DNA from 4 places in the Methylobacterium sp. V23 genome. Region 3 is predicted to be linked to each of the others. Evidence: predicted binding sites of a transcription regulator. Region 3 holds the regulator's gene; each other region holds the start of a gene.
The links. Region 3 encodes LexA, which represses DNA repair genes until DNA is damaged. Its sites were predicted from a motif close to TGTTCNNNNTGTGTTCNG; they were not measured.
Positions count from the first base shown of each region.

Region 1: the regulator LexA is predicted to act here: its motif matches at 1,943-1,960, upstream of CRT23_RS15050 (nucleoid-associated protein).
Region 2: the regulator LexA is predicted to act here: its motif matches at 2,351-2,368, upstream of uvrA (excinuclease ABC subunit UvrA).
Region 4: the regulator LexA is predicted to act here: its motif matches at 1,704-1,721, upstream of dinB (DNA polymerase IV).

Region 1 is NZ_PDHT01000014.1:108,337-112,547, forward strand. It holds gene CRT23_RS15045 (AAA family ATPase) at 1-1,279, opposite strand, end outside; gene CRT23_RS15050 (nucleoid-associated protein) at 2,007-2,993, shown strand; gene CRT23_RS15055 (hypothetical protein) at 3,137-4,211, shown strand, end outside.
Region 2 is NZ_PDHT01000006.1:67,049-71,259, reverse strand. It holds gene uvrA (excinuclease ABC subunit UvrA) at 1-2,229, opposite strand, end outside; gene CRT23_RS07960 (nitrate- and nitrite sensing domain-containing protein) at 2,736-4,211, shown strand, end outside.
Region 3 is NZ_PDHT01000017.1:22,836-27,046, reverse strand. It holds gene CRT23_RS16645 (ComEC/Rec2 family competence protein) at 1-1,464, shown strand, start outside; gene lexA (transcriptional repressor LexA) at 1,458-2,210, opposite strand; gene CRT23_RS16635 (DUF937 domain-containing protein) at 2,447-3,226, opposite strand; gene sfsA (DNA/RNA nuclease SfsA) at 3,390-4,097, shown strand; gene CRT23_RS16625 (FkbM family methyltransferase) at 4,130-4,211, opposite strand, start outside.
Region 4 is NZ_PDHT01000005.1:18,399-22,609, reverse strand. It holds gene CRT23_RS06800 (alpha/beta hydrolase) at 1-223, opposite strand, end outside; gene CRT23_RS06795 (dimethylmenaquinone methyltransferase) at 358-1,512, opposite strand; gene dinB (DNA polymerase IV) at 1,754-2,842, shown strand; gene CRT23_RS06785 (MFS transporter) at 2,865-4,034, opposite strand; gene CRT23_RS06780 (LysR family transcriptional regulator) at 4,137-4,211, shown strand, end outside.

The DNA.
Region 1 (4,211 bases), on a different contig from region 3:
GGGGGTCAGGAGGCGCGATCAGGGAGACGAGGTCCGCCGGGATCATCGCCCTGCCTGCGGTGCGGGCGATCCGGCGGGCATCCCGGACCCAGGCCATCACGTCGGCACCGGTGCAACCGGAAGCCAGGGCGGCGATGCCGGCAAGGTCGAGCCCATCCAAGTCGGGACCCAGATGCTGGCGGAGGATGCCGGCCAGCGCCGTCGTGTCCGGGCGCGGGATATGGATCGTGGGATGGATCCGACCGGCCCGGAGCAGGGCGGGGTCGACCTGATGGATGTAATTGGTGGCGGCGATCACGATGACGCGGGAGTCCGGAGAGCAAACCGCGGTTTCAACCTCCATCAGGAAAAGCGTAATCAATGGAAGCCAATAGTCACGATGTCTAGGATCGAGATTTTCCCGACTAGGTAAACTGTCGATTTCATCGAGATACAGTATCACCGGTCCACCGACAGCCTTTGCATCGGCAAAGCCCTTCGAGATCCGTGCCGCGATATCACCCAGGTACCCGCCCCCGCCGCCCGCGAAAACCGTTCCGAGCGATAGGACGATCAGGGAGGTGCCGGCACTGGCGGCCAGGCTCCTGACCCAGCTTGTCTTGCCGAGGCCGGGTTCCGAGCAGACGGTCAGGGTTCTTGAAAGCGCGCTGAAACCCAGCCGCCCGGCCCGAAACTCCTTGAGGTCGGCGAGGAGGCATTCAGCCCAATCCCTGGCTCGACCGAAGCCATGCATCTCCAGGACGTCGGGCTGGTCGCGGAGCGTGGGATCGAGCGCCAGGCGAGATTGGGCGGCACGCCTCAGCCTGCCGACCGCATCGGCGGGCGTGCCCCCGACGCGGATGCAGGCCGCGAGCTCGGAAAAATCCAGGCCCGCCGCGAAGCCGGGTGGCACCGCACGGGGCATCGTTCCGGTCGCGGCCCGGATGGCGCGGCGAACGACGCGGTCGGTTGGATGCCCGACGACAATGCGCAAGTCGGCACCCGTCAGCATGCTTCTCGGCAGCATCGTATCGGGGGCATGGGAGATGCCCACGACCCTCCGGCCGACGGCCAGGGCTGCGGCAATCTCGATGTTGCCGTCCTCGGGCTTGCGCTTGTGGCGTGCCGTTCCGTCCCTCAAGTCGACCGTCTGCCATGCGCCCAGGGCCCGAAGCGCGACGCCCAGCGGCTCGACCCACGCCGGGGATGGAGCCTGAACGACGACGCAGAGGGAATGGTCCGTGCGTATCCGGCGGCGCTGCGCCGACGTCATGCATTCCTGCAGCAGCAGGACGGCCAAGGACTTTGTGGGAGGGGCGCCCACCGCCTCGTGACCGCCGTCCTCCTGATCGGCGGGCTGGGCGTCATCGATCTCGGGGAAGGCGAGGAAGGTGTCGGCATCGGTGGCATGTGTCATGGCGGCCCCCAAAGCGGGTCGGCCCGTCGCACAGAGTGCGTGGGATCAGACCCTGCTGGCGGTATCGTGGTGGCGCGAGGCGTGCGCCAACGGAGGCCGGACGTGCCGATGCACGACGAGCCCTGCGACCGGATTTCCGGTCAGGCCGACGCTTTTCGGAAGGGGGCTCGGAGAAGTGTCATCGGGAAGGATCCAAGGGGATCGACCTCCCGGACGACGGGATCACGGGGATCCGGCCGGGAAGTCCGTTAAGACTGCAAGAGGGCGACGGCGACGACGCGTTTGCGAGTGGCGGTCATGACACACCGGTACGGCTGAGGAATCGGGAAAATCGGCGCCGGACGGGCCTTTGTCCAGAGCCCAACCTTCAACGTGGTTAACCACGCATGGCGCGCGAGACAGGTACTCCTAGGCATGCGCGGGCGTGACCGCCGTAACGGGTGTCGCGAACCGATACGCGCTCCATGCCACCGGCATGCGGACGTGGTGCCGGCAGGATGCCGCGAGGCAAGTCTTCGGTGGAAACCCCAGCCGGTCCTGCTATGGTGGAACAAACGACGAACCTGGATCGCCGAAAGGTTGCCGGGCGGTACTGGGGGACGGTGCGGGCATGCCGGTTCTGACGGTGGCTGAGAAGGACGCGCTGCGCGTCGAGAATTTCATCTTCCATGCCGTGCACCATGGGCAACCGGACCCCACCCTCTTCGACGAGGTGCCCATCGGGGATTTCGAAGCCTTCTTCGTGGGGCGCGTCATCGACACCCTGAAAGGCAATCGCTTCACGTTCGAGGAGCGTTCGACGACCATGGCGGGACTGCGGGCCATCGACGCCGATCCATCCGCGTTCGTGGCCGTGTCCAAGGCGCTGGCGACCGCTTTCCACATCGAGGACGACCGTTTCAAGCAGGGCATCCTCATCGTGCTGTCATTGGTGACGAACGGTCGGCGGCTCTATTCGCTGATCAAGTACGACTACGGGGACCGCGTGCTCGGCATCGTCGAACGGGATGCGGTCGCCGTTCTGACGGCGGTGGCCAAACCGCTGACGGAGAACAAGAAGGCTCTGCAGAAATCCGCGTTGATCGAGCTCAACGAGGCGGGGGGCGAATTGGTCGTCATCGACCATAGCAAGCGCTCTGGCATCACCGATTTCTTCCGGGACTTCCTCCAGGTCGCACGGACGCATAGCGACGCCGAGATGACGACGCTTTTGACGAAATCGCTGCTCAGGACGGTGCAGGCGCACCTCGAAGAACTTCCCGAGGACATCGCGACGGGCTGGAGGCAGAAGCTGGACAGCATCGCCCTCCGGCGCCTGGAATTCGAGCAGGACCAGCTCTTCGGCGACATGTTCGGGGAACATGGCTCCGCGCAGATCAAGGACACCTTCGACGAGAATTTGGCGGCCGCCGGCCTCGATGGGCAGTCCTTCCGGTTCAACCGGGAAGCGCTGGCCAGCGCGGGTCCCCAGAAGTTCAGGACCTCGGAAGGCATCGAGATCACGGTTCCCGAGGCGGCGGCCGGGACGTTCGAGAAGGTGAAGGATGGGGACGACTACGTGATCACGATTCGCACCAGATCCGTCGTGCTGAAGTGACCATTCCCTTCATCGAGGCACTCACGCGTCTCGCGGGTGAGCTCTCGGCCCACGGGGGAGCCGCGTCGTCGGAGAACCTGACGACGTGGCGCGTGACGGACACGCGATGCGCGGACGCTGACATGCTCGTCCGGCTAGGGTCCTTGTCGCGCCTCGCCGCCGATGGCGGGTTCGGGACGCTGAAGGTCTACGCGAAGGCCTACGGCCCGGTCGATCCCGCGACGACGTTCGACGAAATCGCGAACGACGTGCTTCAGGTGGTCCTGACCAAGGAACGGAACGCGGATTGGTGCTGGTTCCTGACGGAGAAGGGGTTTGCCGTTTCCCTGAACGACGCCCTAGTCGCCGCGCCCGTCGCCATCTGGATCGCAGCGTCGTTCGAGCCATTCTCCTCGTTCACCGTCGCCGTTTCGCCATGGGACGGCACGCGGACCCCTCCCACGAACGCCGAGGCCCCGGAGCGTCCCCTCAAGCTGGTGCGGGACCTGACGCAGAAACGGACGCCTTCCGACATCGGCCCGTGGCTGCTGCGGGATGCGCCCTCCAAGGGCTCCAGCGTATTCGCGACATGGCGTGCCGCGGCGGTCGAGCGCCTGGCCTACGCGCTGCCGAACGAGATCCGGACGGTGGACGGCGACGACAAGGTGGTCCTCAAGGGACCGAGGTCGACGCCCATCGCCATCGGTCTGTATGGCGACCCGGAATGGCCCGCCAAGGTCTTCGATCCCCTCACGGAGGCGGCGACGTGGGTCTACGCGTCGAAGCGCGAGGCGGAGGCGCGGTTTCAGTTCCTGAACAACCACCTGTCGATGGATTGGAGGGAAGGCACTCAGTGGCCCGCCGGGTTGCTGCCGGCCCTCGCGGCAAGCCTGACGAGCGCCAAGGAGGCTTATGCCTTCCATCTCCAGGACCAGAGCAAGGATGCACTCAAGTCACTGGGTGACCTGCGCAAGAGCCTTCAGGACGAAGTGGGCCGCGCGCAATCCGCGACGCGGGACCTTCTGTCGTCCCTCTGGCGCGACCTCGCGCTCGCGGGCGTCGTCCTCGCGCTCAAGTCGCCAACCGCGCCGCAGATCGCGACGGCTGAGGTGCTGCGTTGGGTCACGTTGGCCACGGCGGTCCTGCTGCTCGTCAGCCTCGGCATCACCATCCTCTCGAATTGGCGGTTCAACAGCCTCGCGGACCAAGCCCGGAAGGAATGGCGCGTGAAGCTCTACG
Region 2 (4,211 bases), on a different contig from region 3:
GAAGGCACCGGTATAGGTCGCGGGGTTGGAGCGCGGGGTTCGTCCGATCGGCGACTGGTCGATGTCGATGACCTTGTCGAGATGCTCCAGCCCGTCGAGCCGCTCGAAGGGCGCCGGGTGCTCCAGGGCGCCGTTCAGGGATTTCGCCACCGCCTTGTAGAGCGTGTCGATGATCAGGGTCGACTTGCCACCGCCGGAGACGCCCGAGATGCAGGTGAAAGTCCCGAGCGGGATATCCACCGACACGTTCTTGAGGTTGTTGCCTCGGGCACCGACGAGGCTGAGCTTGCCCTTGCGGCCCTTGCGGCGGGCGGTCGGGACCCGAACGCTCATCTCGCCGGTGAGGTACTTGGCAGTGAGCGAGGCCGGGTTCTTCAGCACCTCTTCCGGGGTGCCCTGGGCAATGATCTGCCCGCCATGAATGCCCGCACCGGGGCCGACGTCGACGACGTAGTCAGCCTGCAGGATCGCGTCCTCGTCGTGCTCGACCACGATCACCGAGTTCCCGAGGTCGCGCAGGCGCTTCAGCGTACCGAGCAGGCGCTCGTTGTCGCGCTGGTGCAGGCCGATGGACGGCTCGTCGAGGACGTAGAGCACGCCCGTCAGCCCGGAACCGATCTGCGAGGCGAGGCGGATGCGCTGGCTCTCGCCGCCCGAGAGTGAGCCGGAGCCGCGCGCCAGCGTCAGGTACTCGAGCCCCACATCGATCAGGAAGGTCAGCCGGTCGCGGATCTCCTTGAGGATCCGGTAGGCGATCTCGTTCTGCTTGTCGGTGAGCTTGCCCGGAAGCGCCGAGAACCACGCATGGGCGTCCCGGACCGAGAGGGCGGTAATCTCGCCCACATCCTCCATCGCGACCTTGACCGAGAGCGCTTCGAGCTTCAGGCGCTTGCCGCCACAGCTGGCGCAGGGCGTCTCGCTCATGAAGCGGGCAATCTCCTCGCGGGAGCTGTCGCTCTCCGTCTCCTTGTAGCGCCGCTCCAAGTTCGGGATGACGCCCTCGAAGGGCTTGTTCACCTCGTAAGCGCGCATTCCATCGTCGTAGGCGAAGCGGACCGCGTCCGGGCCGGTTCCGTACAGGACGACGTCCCGGGCCTTCGCGGGCAGGTCGGACCACGCAACGGTCGTCTTGAAGCCGTAGTGGCGGGCGAGGGCGTCGAGAGTCTGGCCATAATACGGGGAGGTCGACTTCGCCCAGGGACCGACGGCCCCGCGCTTCAGGCTGAGCTTGGCATCCGAGATCACGAGTTCGGGGTCGATCCGCATCTCGTGGCTAATGCCACCGCAGGTCGGACAGGCGCCGAAGGGATTGTTGAACGAGAAGAGCCGCGGCTCGATCTCCGCGATGGTGAAACCGGAGACGGGGCAGGCGAAGCGCGACGAGAAGGTGATGGCCTCGCGCGGCGCCTCGCCCTCGGGCGTATCGGCGAACTCGATCAGGGCGATGCCGTCGGCGAGCTCCAGGGCGGTCTCGAAGGAATCCGCCAGCCGCGCCGCGATGTCCGCCCGCACTACGATCCGGTCCACCACCACGTCGATGTCGTGCTTCAGCTTCTTGTCGAGCTTCGGCACGTCGTCGATGGCATAGTACTCGCCGTCGATCCGCAGGCGCTGGAAGCCCTTCTTCTGGAACTCGGCGATCTCCTTGCGGTACTCGCCCTTCCGGCCGCGGATCACAGGGGCCAGGAGGTAGAGCCGGCTCTTCTCCGGCAGGGCGAGTACACGGTCCACCATCTGGCTGACCGTCTGGCTCTCGATCGGCAGTCCGGTCGCGGGCGAGTAGGGTATGCCCACCCGCGCCCAGAGCAGGCGCATGTAGTCGTAGATCTCGGTGACGGTGCCCACCGTCGAGCGCGGGTTCTTCGAGGTGGTCTTCTGCTCGATCGAAATCGCCGGCGAGAGCCCGTCGATCTGGTCGACGTCGGGCTTCGACATCATCTCGAGGAACTGGCGCGCGTAGGCCGAGAGGGATTCGACGTAGCGGCGCTGGCCCTCGGCGTAGATGGTGTCGAAGGCGAGCGACGATTTGCCGGAGCCGGACAGACCCGTGAAGACCACGAGGCGATCGCGGGGAATCGTCAGGTCGATGTTCTTCAGGTTGTGCTCGCGCGCACCGCGCACCGAGATGACCCGGGCATCGCGTGCGCCATCGAACAACGCCTCGATCTTGGCTTCGACCCGCTCGGCCTCGGCTTGCGATTTCTTGGCAGCGGCTTTGGCTTTGGCCATGGAGTCTCTTCGGAACGTCTTCAGCGCGGAACGCGGCAGGACTCGACCAGAGCCCCCCGCGGCATGTCGGGCGCGCCATCGCATCGGGCAAGGCACGCGCCACGCATATCCGCTCCTCAGCTAGAACAAAAAGCGTACGCGGACAATATCGTGGGCGCTCGGCCGAGGTTTCAGAACCTGGGGCCTCGCCGATTGATCTGGCGGGAACTGACGCTGATGGGTGGAAGCGATGGCGCTACGCGGATCCTGCCTCGCGATTGGGCATGTGCCTGCCGCTCCCTCCAATGCGGAACGCAGCGTTGTCGTGCACCAATCATGCGTCCCGGCACGGGGAGCCGCGACGGAAGCAGCAGCGCGGAACAACTGGACGTTCCAGGAAAACTCCTCGCCTATCCAGCTTAAAAATGACAGACAATGATTAAAAATTGATCATAGGCTAATTTTGAAACACAACCTTTACCGGCTGCTCTCACAGTGCTGCAACGTTTCGAAGCAGGTTTCATGTGATGTCCGCCGGTCTCTTCTCATCGCTGCGCTTTCGGATTCTCTTAGTTGCGCTCGCTCCGTGCCTTGCATTTGCGATGGTTGTTGGACTTGCCATTACTGAGCGGATGGGCGCTCGGACCCGGATGGTCCATGTGCAGGAGCTTGTCGGCATGGCGGGCCAGATCAGTGCCCTGGTGCACGAAGCCCAGCGCGAGCGCGGGGCATCGAGCCTGTATCTGGCCGCCAAGGGGAACAAGTTCCGGTCCGAGCTGGATGCGCAGCGTGCGCGGACCGATGTGGCCCGGGCGGCCCTGGACGCGGGCCGGACCGGCCTCGACCTCGCCGCCTTCGGGGCCGGCGTCGCTCGTCGGAATGCGACCCTGACCGAGCAATTGGCGTCGATCGACCCCCACCGCACGGCCGTCGACGGGCTCGGTCGTACGCCGGCCCAGAACATGGCGCTGTATTCGGGCTTGATCGCCAACGCGCTCGACCTCGTGCGCGAGGTCTCCCAAGTCGCGGCCAGCGCGGATCTCGCCGCCCGCATCAATTCCTACTCGTCGTTCCTCGCGCTCAAGGAGTTGGCGGGCCAGGAGCGGGCGGCGGCCTCGGCGATCTTCGGTGCCGGTCAGATCGATCTCGCCGGCCACGAGCGTCTGGCCGGTCTCAGCGCGGGCCAGAGCACCTACGAATCCCTGTTCCGGCTCGGGGCCGTACCGGAGCAAGCCGCCCTTCTCGATGCCGCCAAGGCGGCGCCCGCGGCCCGGGAGGTCGATCGTCTGCGCCGCCTCGTCCTCGACACGCCCCCGGGCACTCCGCTCGCCTTCACCGATGCGCCCGCCTGGTTCGGCCTCGCCACCCAACGCATCGATACCCTGAAGACGATCGAGGACCGGCTCACCGCGGATCTCGGCGCCGCGGCCGGTGCCGCCCGGGCCGACGCCGAACAGAGCGTCATGGTCTGGATGGCCGTCGGCCTCGCGACCTTGGGCCTCTCCTGCGGCCTGGCCTTCGCCTTCGGCACCGCCATCGCCCGTCCGCTCACCCGCATCGCCGCCTCCCTCACGGCCATCGGCCGGGGCGAGGAGTCCGGGCCGATTCCGCAGCACGGCGCCCGCGAGGTCCGCGCCATCGCGGCGGCGGCCGTCGACTTCCAGGCCAGCGTCGCCGAGCGCCGGCGCATCGCCGCGGAGGCCGACCATCTCACCGCCAATGCCGCGGCTGCCCGCCGTGCCGAGATGGTGGCGTTGGCCGATCGCTTCGAGGCGCAAGCCAGCGGGATCGTCGAGGCGGTCTCGGCCGCCGCGAGCCAGCTCGAGACGGCGGCCTATGCCCTGACCCAGGCCGCGAGCGACACCTCATCCCTGAGCGGGTCCGTCGCCGCCGCCTCAGCAGAAACCGCGGCCACGGCCGACACCGTCGCGGCGGCGACGGAGGAGCTGAGCGCCTCGGTGCGGGAGATCGGCAACCGCGTCGAAGCCTCGACCGCGGTCGCC
Region 3 (4,211 bases):
GAGACCAACGACATCCTCCGCGCCGCCGGCATCTACCACGTCGTGTCGATCTCGGGCCTCCACATGGTCCTGGCGGCCGGCGTGGTGTTCTGGCTGGTGCGGGCACTCCTGGCCGTCGTTCCGTTCGCGGCCTTGCACTGGCCGATCAAGAAGATCGCCGCTGCCGTCGCCATGGTGGGCGTCACGGCCTACTGCGTCTTCTCCGGCTGGGACATCGCCGCCGAGCGTTCGCTGATCATGACCCTCGTGATGCTCGGCGCGATCCTGGTCGACCGCCCGGCGCTCAGCATGCGCAACCTGGCCATCGCCGCCCTGATCGCCCTGGCCCGCGAGCCGGACGGCCTCCTCGGCCCGAGCTTCCAGATGTCGTTCGGGGCGGTCGCCGGCCTGATCGCCTGCGCGCCGCTGATCGCGGGACGCGCGCTGCAGCGCGATGGGGCCGGCCCGCTCCCCCGGATCTTCGCCCTGGTGACCACCGCGGTCATCGGCACCCTGGCGACGACCCTCGTGGCCCAGATCGCCACCGCGCCCTTCGCCACCTATCACTTTCAGACGGTGCAGCCCTTCGGGCTGGTGGGCAATGCGCTCACCCTGCCGCTGGTCTCCCTGGCGGTGATGCCGTCGGCGGTTCTCGGGATCCTGGCCTATCCGTTCGCACTGGATCAGCCGGTCTGGTGGGCGATGGGCCTCGCGGTGCGGGGGATGCTCGCCATCTCCACCTGGATTGCGGGCTTCGGACACGCCGTCGTGGTGGTCCCGGCCTTCGGCACGGGCGCCCTCGGCCTTCTGGCAGTGGCCCTGATCGTCCTGACGCTTCCGGCCTCTTCGCTGCGCTGGCTCGGCCTCATCCCGGCAGCGATCGGCCTGGCCTGTGCCGCCGCCCCGGACCGCTACGACATCTACATCGATCGTGAGGGGGCAGGCGCAGCCATCCGCGAGCGCAACGGGCGCCTCGCCACCCTTGGACGGCCGCTCCCCTTCGTGCTGGCGCAATGGCTCAAGGCCGATGGCGACGATCGGAGGGTGCAGGACATCGCGGGGTATCAGGGCTCACGCTGCGATGGCCTGGGTTGTACCCTCACAACGCCGGACGGCCGCGTGCTCGCCTTGATCACCGACAAGCGCGCCCTCGGGGAGGACTGCGCCCGGGCCACGATCTTGATCACCCGGCAATCCGCACCCGCAGGCTGTGCCGCGCCGATCGTCGTCGACCGGGATTTCCTGGGATCGCACGGCGCAACCGCCATCCGCTTCACCTGCGATGGGCCGACCCTCGTCACCGCGAAGCATCCCGGCGACGTCGTGCCATGGCGTGCAACCCCGTCACCGCCGCCGTCGGATCAGACGGGACCACGCCCGCAACCGTCGCCACCGTCGGCGACGGCTCTACCGGCGATCCCCGAGCGCACCGACGATCCGTTGGACCCTGCCGGTGAACAACCGAACGGAGAAATCCTTCAGTAGCGGCGCACGAGGCTGACGAGCCGTCCCTGGATCTGCACCCGATCCGGGCCGAGGACCCGCGTCTCATAGGCCGGGTTCGCCGCTTCCAGGGCGATGGATGAGCCGCGCCGGCGCAGGCGCTTCAGCGTGGCTTCCTCGTCGTCGATGAGCGCCACGATGATGTCGCCCGTATTGGCCGTATCCTGCTTGCGAATCACGACCAGGTCGCCGTCGAGGATGCCGGCATCAACCATCGAATCACCGCGCACTTCCAAGGCGTAATGCTCGCCACCGGCCAGGAAATCGGGTGACATCGTCACCGAATGACTCTGTTCCTGGATGGCCGAGATGGGCGTACCCGCCGCGATCCGACCCATCACCGGGATGGTCACCGCCCGACCGCTCTCGTCGGTGGCTTGCGTGGTCGGCAGGCGGGAGACCGATGCGCCGGCCGGCAGGCCCTTGCCTTTACCGCCTTCGACCACGCTCGGCGTGAAGCGTCGAACCTCGGGGGCCGGTGCGGTGCGCGGGGTACCCGAATTCCCGCCCAGGCTCTCCGGCATCCGGATCACCTCGATCGCCCGCGCCCGGTTGGGCAGCCGGCGCAGAAAGCCGCGCTCCTCGAGGGCCGTGATCAGGCGGTGAATGCCCGACTTCGACTTCAGGTCGAGAGCGTCCTTCATCTCGTCGAACGACGGGGGAACGCCGCTCTCGCGCATCCGGAGCTGGATGAACTGGAGCAGGTCCAGCTGCTTACGCGTCAACATGCAGGGCACTCTTCGTTAGGGCCACGGATCGCGGCGGGTGGCACCAGAAACAAACCACGAACACGTTAAACGTTCCGTAAGTGTTCTGCAAGGGTTCCTGTCTAGAGGCCCCTTGCCCAACGCAATGGCGCGATGGGGATTGTGGAACGCGGTGTTGAGTTCGACAGCAACGCTTCAGGTCAGTCGATTGCCCGCGTCTCCGCGATCGCCTGCGTCTCCGCACATGCCGGCTTCGGCTAGCGCTGCCCGGTGCCTCCTGTCTTGGGCCGATCGCCGGGCCCGTGACCGGCCGTCTCGGTCGGGTCGCGGGGATCGTGCCAGAAGGTATCGAACAGGCGCTGCATCGCGCGGGCGTTCTCCTGTTGTACCTCCAGGCCCGTCTGAAACATCTGCTGCATCAGGTCGAAGGGCGCTTCCGCGGAGGACGTGTCCGGCGCGGCCGGTTCGGGCCGGGACGAGGCCGCGAGCCGCGCTGGGCGCGGCCGGACCTGAGGCGCGGGCGCCGCGGGCTCCGGGGCACTGCCGCCGGATTTCAGGAACACCTGCATCATCTCCGACCAGGCATTGGGCGGGAAGCCGAAAGGGTTCGCCTCCGCGCGCGGCGCCGGCGCTGCGGCGGGCGCCTGGTTGATCATGACGTGGACGATCCCCGCCACCACCATGCCCGCCATGATCGGCAGCATCTGCTTCAGGGCCGGCATCGCGACGCCGCTGACGGCGGCGGCCTGTTGCAGAACCGCCTGGCTCAGGTGGGGCGAGCCGAAGAGTTGCTGGACCAGCATGTCCATCTGCGGCGTGGCGCTCGACGCCTTCGACGCGGCAGGCCCAACGAGGTTGAAGAGATGCGCGAAGCCGGTCGGATCCTGGGCGACGTTCCGCTGCAGCCCCATCGTCAAGGCCGGGAGCAGGGCTTGCATCGCGCGCAGGCTCTGCTCCGGCGACAAGCCGAACTGCCGTCCGAAACCCTGCGCGCTGGCGCCCCCCTGCGCCTGAAGGAGATCGAACACATTGAACATGGCGGCCTCGCGGACGGACAACGGCTTTCCCGGTCATCGACCCGGGCGCGCCCCGCGAAGTCTGTCGCATCCGGTCAGCACTGACCAGCCCGGGCGCCTCACCACGGCCTGATTCCCCGCCGACGGGAGCCTGCATCAACCTGTTTCTCAACCCGGACCTGCGATGCGCTTCCCTTCGCCCCTGATCGAGGCGCGCCTGGTGCGGCGCTACAAGCGCTTTCTCGCCGATCTTCAGCTTGCCGATGGATCCCTGATCACGGCCCATTGTCCCAATCCGGGGGCGATGCTGGGACTTGCCGTGCCGGGCGCGCGCGCCCTGCTGTCCGACGTCCGCAGCCCGACGCGCAAGCTGCCCTTCTCATGGGAATTGGTGGAGGCGGACCTGCCCGGCGGCCGGCAATGGGTCGGGATCAACACGATGCGGCCGAACGCCCTGGTGGCGGAGGCCTTCGCCGCCGGCGGCCTGCCGTCCCTCGCCGGCTACACGAACCTTCGCCCCGAAGTCCGCTACGCCCAGGCCAGCCGCGTCGATTTCCTCGCCACGGGGGAGGGGGTGCCCCCCTGCCATGTCGAGGTGAAGAACTGCCACCTGATGCGCCGGCCCGGCCTTGCGGAATTCCCGGATTGCGTCGCCGCCCGCAGCGCCCGTCACATGATGGACCTCGCGGCCGTCGTCGAGGCCGGGGGACGGGCCATGGTCATCATCGTGGTGCAGATGTGGGCGGATCGCTTCGACGCCGCCCGGGACCTCGATCCCGCCTTCGACCGGGCGCTCCAGACGGCTCGGGCCGCCGGCGTCGTGGTGCACGCCCATCGCTGCCGCATCGACCCTGCCGGGATCACCGTGGCGGATGCCATTCCGGTGCTCTAGGGCGCGCCTCCTGGGAGGACCGATCGGACCCCTCAGTCGGCCCGCTCGAAGATCAGGTTGAGGCGGGTCCGGGCGATCCGGTGATAGCCGTGCTGCTCGAGCAAGGCGGGCAGG
Region 4 (4,211 bases), on a different contig from region 3:
CGTGCAGCAGCAGGACCGGGAGACGGTGCCCGCCCGGCGACAGGGCGACCCGAAGGCGCAGGTCGGGCAGCGTCGCGTCGGCGAGGTCGAAGCCCGGCAGGAACGGACATGGCCCACGGCTGAGGAGGTCGATCGGCGGCATGGTGTCCCCGGAAACGTCGCTGAGAAGGTGGGCCCGCCCCGGCACGGAACCGGTTCCGAAGCGCCGGCGGGTGTCCGGCACCGCGCGCGACGCCGCGGTGCCAGGCAGCGGGACGCCCCGTGGCGCGGATGCCGCGGGCTGCGTGCGCCGACGAGTCTGCCGCGCTCTGGCCCGGCCGGCAATTGGGCGCGGCCAGGTCGGCGCGATCGCGCGCCTCAGCCCTTCCAGTTCTTCAGGGCCCCGAACGGGCTCAGTGCCGGATCGGCCGCCGGCGGGTTCAGCACGGGCTCGACCTGCGCGATGGCGTCCGCCAGGGAGAAGGCCGAGCCGCTGGTCAGCTTGCCGCCCGCGGCATCCTTGTGCCCGCCGCCGCGGAAGCGCCGCGCGCCGTCGAGGGCGGTCTCGTTGTTGGAGCGGAAGGACATCGTGCCGGCCCGCTGCACGTTGAGGACGCGCTTGGCCCGGCCGCTCTCCATGATAAGGTCCGAGACTCGCTGGAAGGTGCCGGAATCGAGCCCAAAGGACATCAGCGTGCCGTCCGAGAGGGGATGGAACAGGTCCGAGCGGGCGAGCACCCGGGCGATGCGCATGCGTGTGGTGAGGGTGCGGTCGTCCTCGGCATCCTCGGCGAGGTAGCCGTCGAGGATCGTTTTGCGCAGGGCCGGCACCTGGCCCTCGATCACGGCCGGGGAGGCGCCGTCGCCGAGGAGGCGGGCCGCGCCGAGGAGGAGGTCGCCGACGAACCGGTCGTGCCAGGGATGGCCGATCGGCACGAGGTTCGAGACGTTGTCCCAGAACATCTCGTCGAGGCTCAGACCACTGCGGAAGGCCGGCCGGTCCTTGCGCCACAGATCCACGGCATCGACCGCCGTCACCAGGGCGCCGAGGATCGGATCCTCGCCGCTCTCGCGGGTCGCGTAGAGGGCCCGGTGCTCGTAGGCCATCCGGGTGGCGCAGCAGGCCTCGTCGATGAGCACGACGAGGTTCGGATCTTCCAGGTCGAAGCGCTGCAGGCTCGGCGTTGCGGGATCGGCCAGCGGTGCGAGGCCCTGCTCGCGCAGCTGGTCGACCGAGGAGGCGTGGTGGTCGAGGACGACGAGCCGGTGGCGTGCCTCGGGCTCGCGGCGGCGGTTCAGGGCGGCGAAGTTGCGCAGGAAGGTGACGGCCACCGCCTCCAGGCCGAGATCGGTCATCACGATCATTTCCGGGGCGGACGCCTTGCCGAGGCGCTTCAGCTCGGTCTCGACCACCGGCCCGACATCGGAATAGCGCGGCACGTGCACGATGCGGGCGACCTCGGCGAACTGGCCGACCACCGTGGAGGCGCCGTAGCCGTCGAGGTCGTGGTGGGTGATCTGGGTGATGTTCAAGAACCTGTCCTCGGGCGAATCGCGAAGCATGGGCTTCGTGTGTCCTGGGCGCCCTTATGCGGCACGCCCCGGTTCGCGGCGAGCCCCCCGCGCGGTGAGACGCCCCTGCTTGCGTCCCCGCTTGGCTGCGTCGGTTTCGCGGGGGATCGGGACCCGGCAGGGGTTGATTCCCGGGCCGGGACCGGGATGCTGCGAACAGACCACGAACAAGAGCGATAGAACGATCGGAGGAGCGTCCGCGATGGACCCGGACGGCGCGGGCGCGATCCGCAAGATCATCCATATCGACATGGACGCGTTCTACGCCTCGGTGGAGCAGCGCGACGACCCGGCGTTGCGGGGCCGGCCGGTGGCGGTGGGCGGATCGCGCGAGCGCGGCGTGGTGGCGGCGGCGAGCTACGAGGCGCGGGCCTTCGGCGTACGCTCGGCCATGCCCTCGGTCACCGCGCGCCGGCTCTGCCCCGACCTCGTCTTCGTCAAGCCGCGCTTCGAGGTCTACCGCTCGATATCCGAGCAGATCCGGGCGGTCTTCGCCGAGCACACCGACCTGATCGAGCCCGTGGCCCTCGACGAGGCCTATCTCGACGTCACGGAGAACCGTCAGGGACTGCCGACCGCCACGGCGGTGGCCCGCGCGATCCGGGCCACGATCCGCGCGCAGACCGGTCTCGTGGCCTCGGCCGGCGTCTCGTACAACAAGTTCCTGGCCAAGGTCGCCTCCGACTTCCGCAAGCCCGACGCCCTCTTCGTGATCACCCCCGCCATGGGGCCGGCCTTCGTCGAGGCATTGCCGATCGGGCGTTTCCACGGCATCGGCCCGGTCACCGAGGGGCGGATGAAGGCCCTCGGCATCCTGACCGGGCGCGACCTGCGCGCCCTCAGCCTCGAGGCCCTGACGAAGCGGTTCGGCGCCTCGGCGCCCTACTATTACGGGGTGTCGCGGGGCATCGACCCGCGTCCGGTCCGGGTCAACCGGATCCGGAAATCCATCGGCGCCGAGAACACCTTCTCGGACGATTCGTCGGAGTTCGCGGTGCTTGCGGAACGGCTGGCCCCGATCCTCGACAAGGTCTGGGGTGCCGCCACCGCCAAGGAGGTCCGGGCCCGCACGGTGACGCTGAAGGTCAAGTTCGCGGATTTCGAGCAGATCACCCGGGCCCGCTCGGTGCCCGGCTTCGTCCCGGATCGCGCCGCCCTGGAAGAGACGGTTCTGCTCCTCCTGCGCGACCTGTTCCCGCTCCGGCGCAGCGTGCGCCTCCTCGGGGTCTCTCTCTCCGCCCTGGAACACGGCCCCGCCCCGGAACCGCGCCAGCTCGGCCTCGGATTGTAGAGGCGCGCCCGGTTCCCCGGCGTCAGGGACACGCCGCCGCGCCGGCGACGCGCCGGCCGCGCCGCAGAACGAGGAGGAAAGCGAGGCCGACCGCCGCCATTGCTGACCCCGCCACCGAGACCGCCGGGTAGCCTCCGCCGAGGTCGATCACGAGGCCGCCGAGGGCCGCACCGATGGCGTTGCCGAGGTTGAACGCACCGATATTCAGGGCCGAGGCCAGGTTGGGCGCCTCGCTGGCCTCCGCCATCACCCGCATCTGTAGGGGCGGCACCAGGGCGAAGCTCGCGACGCCCCAGAGCAGGATGAGCGGGGCGGCGACCCAGCGCGAGTCCATCCCGACGGCGAACACCCCGAGCAGCAGGACCAGGGCTACCAGGGAGGCGATGATGGTTCCGTCCACCGTGCGGTCGGCGAGGCGTCCGCCGGCCCAGTTTCCGAGGGTCAGGCCGACGCCGTAGACCACCAGCATGGCCGTGACGAAGGAGGCGTCCGCCCCCGTCTCGATGCGCAGGATCGGGACGATGTAGGTGAAGACTGTGAACATGGCGCTCGACCCGAGGACCGTGAGTGCGAGGGCGCCGAGAACGGCCGGCCGCGCCACGACGCGCAGCTCCGCGCGGATGTCGGGGGCGCCCTCCACGGGCAGGGGCGGCAAGGCCAGCCGCAGCGAGAGCATCGCCACGGCGCCGATGCCGGCGATGCCCCAGAAGGCCGCGCGCCAGCCCAGCGCCTCCCCGACCCAGGCGGCGAGGGGCACGCCGCCGATCGTCGCGATGGTCAGGCCGGAGAACATCGCGGCCACGGCGGCCGCACGCCGCTCAGGCCGTACGAGGCTGGCGGCCACCACCGATCCAATCCCGAAGAAGGCGCCGTGGTTGAAGGCCGTGACGATCCGTGCCGCGAGCAGCATCGCGTAACCGTCGGCGAGGGCCGAAATCACGCTGCCTACCGTGAAGATGCCCATCAGGCCCACGAGAAGCGCCCGGCGCGGCACCCGCGCGAAGGCGAGGGTCATCAGCGGGGCGCCGATCAGGACGCCGAGCGCATAGGCGCTGACCAGCAGGCCAGCGGCCGGGATCGAGACGCCGAGATCGTTCGCGATCAGCGGCAGCATGCCCATCGGCGAGAATTCGGTGACGCCGATCCCGAAGGCGCCGATGCTCAGCGCCAGCAGCGCAGGATGGATTGTCATGGGGGTTGCCTCTCGGTCATTAATCCCGACAGGCACATGATGCAGCGCGACACCGGGCGGTAGCCCCATCTCCGGACCGACATCTGTGCGTCAGGAGCACGAATGCCGCGGGACCGAATCGACCGGACGGGGGAGATGGCGGCCTTCCTCGCCATTGCGCGAGACGGCAGCCTGTCC